Regions from separate parts of the Pseudomonas sp. F-14 TE3482 genome, predicted to be linked through region 1. Evidence: predicted binding sites of a transcription regulator. Region 1 holds the regulator's gene; the other holds the start of a gene.
The links. The regulator sigma-54, encoded in region 1, starts transcription at its own class of promoters, with help from an activator protein. The targets are predictions, from matches to a motif close to ANTGGCATNNANNTTGCTNT.
Positions count from the first base shown of each region.

Region 2: AB7M26_RS27265 (flagellar basal body rod protein FlgF) is a predicted target of sigma-54. The motif match lies at 2,555-2,574, and genes of this name have one in related genera.

Region 1 is NZ_JBRJII010000001.1:219,682-224,761, forward strand. It holds gene lptA (lipopolysaccharide transport periplasmic protein LptA) at 1-494, shown strand, start outside; gene lptB (LPS export ABC transporter ATP-binding protein) at 494-1,219, shown strand; gene AB7M26_RS01030 (RNA polymerase factor sigma-54) at 1,405-2,898, shown strand; gene hpf (ribosome hibernation-promoting factor, HPF/YfiA family) at 2,978-3,286, shown strand; gene ptsN (PTS IIA-like nitrogen regulatory protein PtsN) at 3,299-3,763, shown strand; gene rapZ (RNase adapter RapZ) at 3,766-4,623, shown strand; gene AB7M26_RS01050 (HPr family phosphocarrier protein) at 4,639-4,914, shown strand; gene AB7M26_RS01055 (ZIP family metal transporter) at 4,985-5,080, opposite strand, start outside.
Region 2 is NZ_JBRJII010000001.1:6,004,586-6,009,665, forward strand. It holds gene AB7M26_RS27250 (flagellar basal body P-ring protein FlgI) at 1-162, opposite strand, end outside; gene flgH (flagellar basal body L-ring protein FlgH) at 181-876, opposite strand; gene flgG (flagellar basal-body rod protein FlgG) at 929-1,714, opposite strand; gene AB7M26_RS27265 (flagellar basal body rod protein FlgF) at 1,760-2,500, opposite strand; gene AB7M26_RS27270 (sigma-54-dependent phenylalanine hydroxylase transcriptional regulator PhhR) at 2,862-4,421, opposite strand; gene phhA (phenylalanine 4-monooxygenase) at 4,703-5,080, shown strand, end outside.

The DNA of each region.
Region 1 (5,080 bases):
GCGTGAGCGCCTGGGCTCTGCCGAACGATCAAGAGCAGCCTATCCGCATTCAGGCCGACGATGCCCAACTGGACGACAAGAACGGCGTTGCCACCTATAAGGGCGATGTGATCATCACCCAGGGCTCGATGAAGGTCACCGGCAATACCGTAACTATCACCCGCACCCCGACCGGCGACATCGACGTGGTGACTTCGGTGGGCAACCTTGCCTACTTCGAGCAACTGCAAACGGCGGGCGATACCAAGCCGGTCCAGGGCTACGGCGTAACTATCCAGTACCACGCCTCGCAAAACCGCGTCGTGCTGATCGATCGCGCCAAAGTCATCGATAAGGACAACAACGTCACCCAAGGCGAGAAAATCGTCTACGACACGGTCAAAAAGCTTGCGAGCGCCGGTCGCGCCACGGGTAACAAGGTCACCGAGGCACGCCCTCGCATCGACATGGTGATCCAGCCGAAGAAGAAAACCGACGAGCAAAAGGCCCAGTAATGGCAACTCTGAAAGCTCAGCATCTGGCCAAGAGCTACAAGAGCCGTCAGGTCGTGCGCGACGTCAGCCTGTCCATCGACAGCGGTCAGATCGTCGGCCTGCTTGGCCCTAACGGCGCCGGTAAAACCACCTGTTTCTATATGATTGTCGGTCTGGTACAGGCCGATCAAGGCCGCGTACTGATCGACGACCTGGACGTCAGCCACCAGCCGATGCACGGTCGCGCGAAGGCCGGCATCGGCTATCTTCCGCAAGAAGCGTCGATCTTCCGCAAACTGTCGGTGGCCGACAACATCATGGCCATCCTCGAGACCCGCAAGGAACTCGATAAGGCCGGTCGTCGCCAAGAGCTGGAAAGCCTGCTGCAGGAATTTCACATCCATCACATCCGTGACAATCTCGGCATGAGCCTGTCCGGTGGTGAACGCCGCCGTGTGGAAATCGCCCGGGCACTGGCTACCAACCCGAAATTCATCCTCCTCGACGAACCCTTCGCCGGTGTGGACCCGATTTCGGTGGGCGACATCAAGCAGATCATCCATCACCTCAAGGCTAAAGGCATTGGCGTGCTGATCACGGACCACAACGTTCGTGAGACCCTGGATATCTGCGAAACCGCCTACATCGTCAACGACGGCCAACTGATTGCTGAAGGTGACTCCGCCACCATCCTCGCCAATGAACTGGTCAAGGAAGTGTATCTGGGCCACGAGTTCCGCCTGTAAGCACCTGAGGTGCCCGGGTCGCCGAGGGAGCGCTCGCTTCAATAAAAAATCAATAACTTTTTATTGTTACAGCGCTCTAGGCAAACACTTCAGTTTCGGGCATATAATTTGCTTATGTTTGGCGCTTCGGCGCCCTGTAGTGGATGGCGCATGTGCGCCGGCGAATAAGGTGTTAAGCCCCTGCCATGAAACCATCGCTAGTCTTGAGAATGGGCCAGCAGCTGACGATGACACCGCAGCTGCAACAGGCCATCCGCCTGCTCCAATTGTCGACCCTGGACCTGCAACAGGAAATCCAGGAGGCTCTGGAGTCCAATCCGATGCTCGAACGCCAGGAAGAAGGCGACGACTTCGATAACGCCGACCCCTTGGCCGATAGCGCCGAACAGAAACCCAACGCCGACATTCAGGAACCCTCCTACCAGGAAACCGCCCCGACGGTGGACAACCTTGAGGAAGGCGACTGGAACGAGCGCATCCCCAACGAATTGCCCGTCGACACAGCCTGGGAGGATGTCTACCAGACCAGCGCCAGCAGCCTGCCGAGCAACGATGACGACGAGTGGGACTTCACCACCCGCACATCGGTCGGTGAAAGCCTGCAAAGCCATTTGCTCTGGCAACTGAACCTGGCACCGATGTCCGACACCGATCGCCTGATCGCCGTGACCCTGATCGACTGCATCAACAATCAGGGCTACCTGGACGAAACCCTCGAGGAAATCCTCGAAGCGTTCGACCCGGAACTGGACATCGAACTGGACGAAATCGAAGCCGTCCTGCACCGCATCCAGCAATTCGAACCCGCTGGCATCGGCGCCCGCAACCTCGGTGAATGCCTGCTGCTGCAACTGCGCCAGTTGTCCGCCAAGACCCCTTGGCTGGCCGAAGCCAAGCGCCTGGTCACCGATTACATCGACCTGCTCGGCAGCCGCGACTACAGCCAGCTGATGCGCCGCATGAAGCTCAAGGAAGATGAGCTGCGCCAGGTCATCGAATTGGTCCAGAGCCTCAACCCACGCCCCGGTTCACAAATCGAGTCCACCGAAGCCGAATACGTCGTTCCCGACGTGATCGTGCGCAAGGACAACGAGCGCTGGCTGGTGGAGCTGAACCAGGAATCGGTGCCACGCCTGCGGGTCAACGCCCAATATGCCGGTTTCGTGCGCCGTGCCGATACCAGCGCTGACAACACCTTCATGCGTAATCAGCTGCAGGAGGCTCGCTGGTTCATCAAGAGCCTGCAAAGCCGCAATGAAACCCTGATGAAAGTCGCCACCCAGATCGTCGAGCATCAACGCGGCTTTCTCGAATACGGTGACGAAGCCATGAAGCCGTTGGTGCTGCATGACATTGCCGAAGCAGTCGGCATGCATGAATCGACAATTTCACGGGTGACCACGCAAAAATTCATGCATACCCCGCGGGGCATCTATGAACTGAAATACTTTTTTTCCAGCCACGTCAGTACCTCTGAAGGCGGTGAATGCTCGTCCACGGCGATCCGCGCGATCATCAAAAAACTGGTTGCTGCGGAAAATCAGAAAAAGCCGTTGAGTGACAGCAAGATCGCTGGTTTACTGGAGGCACAAGGCATTCAGGTAGCCCGTCGCACCGTCGCCAAGTACCGCGAATCCCTGGGGATCGCGCCTTCCAGCGAACGGAAGCGGTTGATGTAGCCGCCGGGCTGGCCACAGCGTTCCAGTGGCAGGCATTTCTGCCTGCCGCTTTATGCACTGGCAACGAAGGAGAAGCTGTATGCAAGTCAACATCAGTGGACACCAACTGGAAGTGACCGAACCCCTGCGCACCTACATCGGCGAAAAACTCGACCGATTAGAGAGGCATTTCGACAAGATCACCAATGTGCAAGTCACGATGAACGTCGAAAAACTGCTGCAGAAGATCGAAGCCACGCTGCATATTCCCGGCGGAGAAGTGGTCGCCAATGCCGAGCATACGGACATGTATGCCGCCATCGACCTGCTGACCGACAAGCTGGATCGCCAACTTAAAAAGCATAAGGAAAAGACCCAGAGCCTCCTCCAGGGCGCGACCGGTCGTTAACACCCCCAATCCATGATCCGACTAGAAACCATCCTGACCCCCGGCCGTTCCCAAGTGAACGCGCCGGGTGGCAGTAAAAAGAAAGCCCTCGAGCAAATTGCCAACCTCATCCATCGCGAAGTGCCGGATCTGGAAATGCAGGACGTCTTCGAGGCCTTGATTGCCCGTGAGAAACTCGGTTCTACCGGTTTCGGCAACGGCATCGCCATCCCCCACTGCCGGCTCAAAGGCTGCACCTCGCCAATCAGCGCGCTGCTGCACCTGGAAGCCCCTATCGATTTCGATGCCATCGACGGTGCCCCGGTTGACCTGCTGTTTGTGCTGCTGGTCCCGGAAGCCGCCACCGATGCACACCTGGAATTGCTGCGCCAGATTGCCAGCATGCTGGATCGCAAGGAAGTGCGTGAAAAATTGCGCAGCGCCCCGAGCAACGAAGCCTTGTATCAGGTTGTCCTGGACGAGCAGAACGGTCACTAATCATGCGCCTGATCATCGTCAGTGGCCGCTCCGGCTCAGGTAAAAGTACCGCCCTCGATGTGCTCGAGGACAACGGCTACTACTGCATCGACAACCTGCCTGCCGGCTTGCTGCCGGAACTGGCCGAACGCGCGCTGATTCACACCGAACTGGCACAACCGCTGGTGGCCGTGTCCATCGATGCACGCAACTTGCCAAGCCACCTGTCACGGTTCCCCGAATTGCTGGAAGAGGTCCGCAGCCGACATATCCAGTGCGATGTGCTGTACCTGGACGCAGACGAAGAAACCTTGCTCAAACGCTTTTCGGAAACTCGCCGTCGTCACCCGCTGAGCAGCGCCAATCGTTCGCTGGCGGAGGCGATCCAGGATGAAACCAATCTGCTGGGGCCTATTGCCGATCTGGCCGACCTCAAGGTCAATACCACCAATCTGAACCTGTATCAGCTACGCGATACCATCAAGCTGCGCCTGCTGAATCAACCGGAACCGGGCACTGCGTTCCTGGTGGAATCTTTCGGGTTCAAGCGTGGCATGCCGGTGGACGCCGATCTGGTGTTCGACGTGCGCTGCCTGCCTAACCCTTACTGGAAGCCGGAGCTACGGGCACAGTCCGGGCTTGATCAACCGGTGGCCGAGTACCTGGCGGCACAGCCGGACGTCGAAGAGATGTTCCAGGACATTTCCTCGTACTTGCTCAAGTGGCTACCCCGCTTTGCCGCCAGCAACCGCGCCTATGTCACCATTGCCATTGGCTGCACTGGCGGGCATCACCGCTCTGTCTACCTGACCGAACGTCTGGGTCAGGTCCTGCAAAAAACCCTGAAGAACGTCCAGGTCCGCCACCGCGACCTCAGCTAAAGGATTCACATCGCGATGCCTGCTCTGGAAATCGAAATCATCAACAAGCTGGGCCTGCATGCCCGCGCGTCTGCAAAATTCGTTGGGGTCGCCGGTCAGTTCAAGGATTGCACGATCAGGGTAGGACGCACGCCAGAATCCGTGGTCGATGGCAAAAGCATCATGGCCATGATGATGCTGGCCGCTGGCAAGGGCACCAAAATCCACCTGATTACCGAAGGCGAACAGGAGCAGGAAGCGCTGGATGCACTGGTGAAGCTGATCAACAACTACTTCGACGAAGGCGAATAAACATCAAAAGATCGCAGCCTTTGGCAGCTCCTACATGGGATTGCGGACACCCGAAGGCTGCGATCTTTTGTTAAGCCAACGCCGTATCCATCACCATCATCAGACAAAACCCGATCAGCAGCCCAAGGCTGGCCAGTTTGTCGTGACCATGGCGGCGCGATTCGGG
Region 2 (5,080 bases), 5.8 Mb from region 1:
CTGATCGCCGGTGCCGTTAAGCCCGACCACCAGGCCGTAGCCGATCAATTGGTTGGAACGCACACCGGAAATACTGGCGATGTCCTTCAGCCGCTCGGCTTGAGCGTCGAAGGCTGCGGACATCAGGAGCGCAGCCACCATCAGGTGTTTGAAGTTCAACATGCTCACCAGAGAAGCCACCTAGAAAGGGAACAGCGGACTGAGGAAGAAACGGTCGAACCAGCCTGGCTGACTCGCATCGGCAAACGCACCGGTGCCCGAATAGGTGATGCGTGCATCGGCGACGCGGGTCGACGACACGGTGTTGTCGGTGGCGATGTCATCGGCGCGAACGAGGCCGGCAATCCGCACCAGCTCATCACCGGTGTTCAGGGTCAGCCACTTCTCGCCGCGCACGGCGATGATGCCGTTGGGCAACACGTCGGCGACGGTCACGGTGATCGAACCGGTCAGGCTGTTGCTCTGGCCGGACTTGCTGTCGCCCTTGGTGGCGCGGTCACCTTCATAACCGACGTCCAGGCTCAGGCTACCGCTGCCCACAGGATCACTGGTGCTCAGGCCGCCCCCAAAAAACGAGCTCAGGCCGATGTCGGTCTTGCTGTTCTTGTCGATCTGCGAGTTGGCGTTCTTGCTCGCCTGGGTGCGCTCGTTCAGGGTGATGGTGATGATGTCACCGACCCGGAACGCCTTGCGGTCGCTGTACAGGTTCTGTTCGAAACCGGCCTGGTAGATCGAGCCATTATTGGCGGCAGCCGGCAGCGGCGTGCGCGGCAACACCGGGGCGTAGTAAGGGTCATTGGGCTTGGGCGGCGGGGCAACGCAGCCCGCGAGCACGACGACCCCACTCAGTGCCAGAACAGATACAAAGCGATTCATGACCCTACCTCACGGTATTGCAGGCGACCTCATGGCCGCCTCATAGACTTGATTACAGATTCTGCGTTACGAACGAGAGCATCTGGTCGGCGGTGGAGATCACCTTGGAGTTCATCTCGTAGGCGCGCTGAGTGGTGATCATGTTGACCATCTCTTCAACGGTGCTGACGTTGGACGTCTCCAGGGTGTTCTGCAGCGTGGTGCCGAAACCGGCGAGGCCCGGGGTGCCGACTTGCGGCGCGCCACTGGCAGCAGTTTCCAGGAACAGGTTGTTACCCACCGCTTGCAGACCGGCCGGGTTGATGAAGTCGGCGGTTTGCAGGTTGCCGATCACCTGGGAAGCCGGGTTGCCGGCGACGGTGATGGACACGGTGCCGTCACGGCCGACGGTGAAAGTCTGGGCGTCGTTCGGAATGACAATGGCCGGCTCCAGGGCGAAACCGCTGGCGTTGACGATCTGGCCGTTGGAATCCAGGTGGAACGTACCGTCACGGGTGTAGGACGTGGTGCCGTCCGGCTGCAGGATCTGGAAGAAACCGCGACCGTCGATGGCCATGTCCAACGGTTGCTCGGTGGTTTGCAGGCTGCCGGCGGTGAAGTTTTTCTGGGTGCCGACGATGCGCACACCGGTACCCACTTGCAGACCCGACGGCAATTCGCTGTCCTGGGTCGACTGGGCGCCTGGCTGGCGTTTGATCTGATACAGCAAGTCCTGGAACTCGGCGCGATCACGTTTGAAACCCGTGGTCGATACGTTCGCCAGGTTGTTGGAAATGGTGGTGAGGTTGGTGTCCTGGGCGGACAGACCTGTTTTGGCAACCCATAGAGCCGGAAGCATTCGATTCTCCTCGTGCGCCTGTTTTACGGCGCGACGTTCTGATAATTAGCTGATCTGCAAGACCCGAGCCATGGCCTGGTCATCGTCTTTGGCGGTGTTCATCATCTTGATGTGCAGCTCGAACTGCTTGGCCAGCGCCAGCACCGAGGTCATTTCCTCCACGGCGTTGACGTTGCTCGACTCAAGGAACCCGGATACCAGTTTGACGTTGGCATCGGCCTGCGCCGGCTTGCCGTCCTTGGTGTGGATCGAACCGTCCAGGCCTTTGGTCATGTTCTTGAAGTCCGGGTTGACCAGTTTGATGCGGTCGACTTCGGCCATCACGCGAGGGCCTTCGCCCATCGCACGGATGCTGATGGTGCCGTCTTCGCCGACTTCGATTTGCTGCTCGGGCGGCACGGCAATCGGCCCACCATTGCCTACCACCGGCATACCGTTGCCGGCACGCAGCACGCCCAGGGCGTCAACGTTCAAGCTGCCGGTGCGCACGTAGCTTTCACCGCCATCGGGGTTCTGCACGGCGATCCAGCCGTTGCCCTGCACCGCGACATCGAGGTCGCGACCGGTTTCTACCAGCGAGCCAGGGGAGAAGTCGGTGGCCGGACGTTCGCTCATGGCAAACGCACGCGCCGGAAAGCTGTCACCAAACACCGGCATCGAACGGGCCTGTTCCAGGTCCTTCTGAAAACCGTTGGTAGAGATGTTCGCCAGGTTGTTGGCATGAGCCTTCTGCGCCAGTGCATTCTGGCTGGCGCCGGTCATTGCCACATAAAGGTACTTGTCCACACTCTTTCCTCTGCATGCCGGACGTTTGCCGCCCACCGCTGTACTGCTGAGCCATAAGCAATTTGCAGACCAACTTTTTTCTGGCGGCGCAGGGCCCGGCAAACAAAGGACTTGAGGGATTCAGAGGGGATTGGGGGAATGTGCCGAAGACGAAAAACCGGCGGTGTTATGCCGCTTCGCGGCAAGGCTCTCATGGCCAAGTTCATCCCCCTGTGGCGAGGGAGCTTGCTCCCGTTCGGGCGCGAAGCGGCCGCAAAACCATCCCGCGTGATTTGCCTGCAATAACTCGATTGTCTTTTTTGGGGCTGCTGCGTAGCCCAGCGGGAGCAAGCTCCCTCGCCACAAAAGCTCCCTCGCCACATCAGGTGTTGTCTTTACCAACCTCATACTCACGCAACTTATTGGCAATGGTGGTATGCGAAACCCCCAACCGCTTGCCCAGTTGCCGACTGCTCGGATGCTCGGAATACAAACGCTCCAGCACCGCTTTCTCAAAGCGCCCGACAATCTCGTCCAAGCCACCCTCAAGCGAAAAATCGCCGAGGGGCTGACGCACACCGTAATCCGGCAGGCGAATATGTTCAGCCTTGACCGTCCCGCCGTCGCACAGGGAAACCGCCTGGAACAGTACGTTTTCCAACTGTCGCACATTGCCCGGCCAGTGATAGTGACTGAGCCGTTCCATGGCCGCTGGCGCCAGTTTCGGCAACGGGCAACCGATCTGCCGACTGGCCTGATCGAGGAAGTGCTCCACCAGCGGCGCCAGTCCGTCGAGGCATTCGCGCAGCGGCGGGATGTGCAGCGAGAGCACGTTCAAACGGTGGTACAAATCCTGGCGAAACTCACCGCGAGCGCACAGCTCGGACAAGTCCACTTGCGTTGCGCAGATCACCCGCACATCCAGATAGACCTCTTCATCGCTGCCGACACGACGGAAGCAACCGTCCTGCAGAAAGCGCAGCAATTTCACCTGCAAGCGCGGGCTCATTTCGCCGACGCCGTCGAGAAACAACGTACCGCCCGCCGTCAGCTCCAACAGCCCGAGCTTGCCTTCGGCCCGCGCGCCTTCGAAGGCACCGGGACCGTAGCCGAACAGTTCGGTCTCGGCCATGGACTCTGGCAGACCGGCACAGTTGAGCGCCATCAACGGTGATTGCCCACGCGGGCTCGCCAAGTGACAGGCCCGCGCCAACAACTCTTTGCCGGTGCCGGTTTCGCCTTCTATCAATAGCGGCGCGTCCAGCGGGGCCATGCGCCGCGCTTCGCGTACCACCGCCGCCATCACTTTCGAGCTTTGGAAAATGCTGTCGAAGCCACGCAATTCCTGCTTGCGCACGTTATAGATGCGCTCGCCCACCCGGTCCGCCCGGTGCAACGTCAACACCGCACCGGCCATGGCCTCGCTTTCGTCATGCTCCGATTGCAGCGGCGCGATGTCGGCGAGAAACACGTCGCCCTTGACCTTGACCCGCAAGCCGTTGATCCGTGACTTGTTGGCGCGCACCAGTTCCGGCAAATCAAAATCCTCGGCGTACCGCGACAGCGGTATCCCCGGCACCTCGTCCACCCGCACCCCGAGCAACTGCGCCGCCGCACGGTTGGCCGCGACGATGGAGCCGCCCATGTCGATCGACAGCACCGGAAACTCCAAGGCACCAAGCAAGGCATTGAGTTCCATATGCCGACGCTCGCTGGGCATCAGCCCTACGCGTTTGACGCCGAATACCCCGCCAATCGCCTCAAACTTCGGACGCAACGCCTGAAACTGAATGTTGATCAGGTTCGGGCAGTGCAGGTAGATCGCATTGCCGTGCTCACCGCCCACTTCGCCGCGAGCGACGTTGATCCCGTACTCGACCAGCAGGTTGAGAATGTCGCGCAGGATACCGATGCGGTTCTGGCAGTGAACTTTGATACGCATATAAAGGCCCGTAACAGCGGTGATCGAGGCCCGGCGCAGGAAATTTTCTGCGTAGGCACCAAGTTAGTCGTCAAGATTATGTGACACCCGTGCGCCATTTCAAACCCGCAAATATCAATACTTGCGCCATAGCGACCAATCCGTAACGAATACTTTACGAAAAGCCGGGATTTTTCCAACTCTCACCGCGGATCACCTGCTGCAACACTGCACGCCTTGGGGTATTTCTAGGTCTATAGCTGTACACACAACAAGAACGTATCCCCTAGCAGGAGAGCAGCATGAAGCAGACGCAATACGTGGCTCGTGAGCCCGATGCGCAAGGTTTTATCGACTACCCCGCCGAAGAACACGCGGTGTGGAACACGCTGATCACTCGCCAACTGAAAGTGGTCGAGGGCCGTGCGTGCCAGGAATACCTGGACGGTATCGAAAAACTCGGTCTGCCCCACGACCGCATTCCGCAACTCGGTGAAATCAACAAGGTCCTCGGTGAAACCACCGGTTGGCAGGTTGCCCGAGTCCCCGCACTGATTCCCTTCCAGACCTTTTTCGAATTGCTGGCGAACAAGCAGTTCCCGGTGGCGACGTTTATTCGTACCCGCGAAGAGCTGGATTACCTGCAAGAACCGGACATTTTCCACGAGATCTTTGGCCAC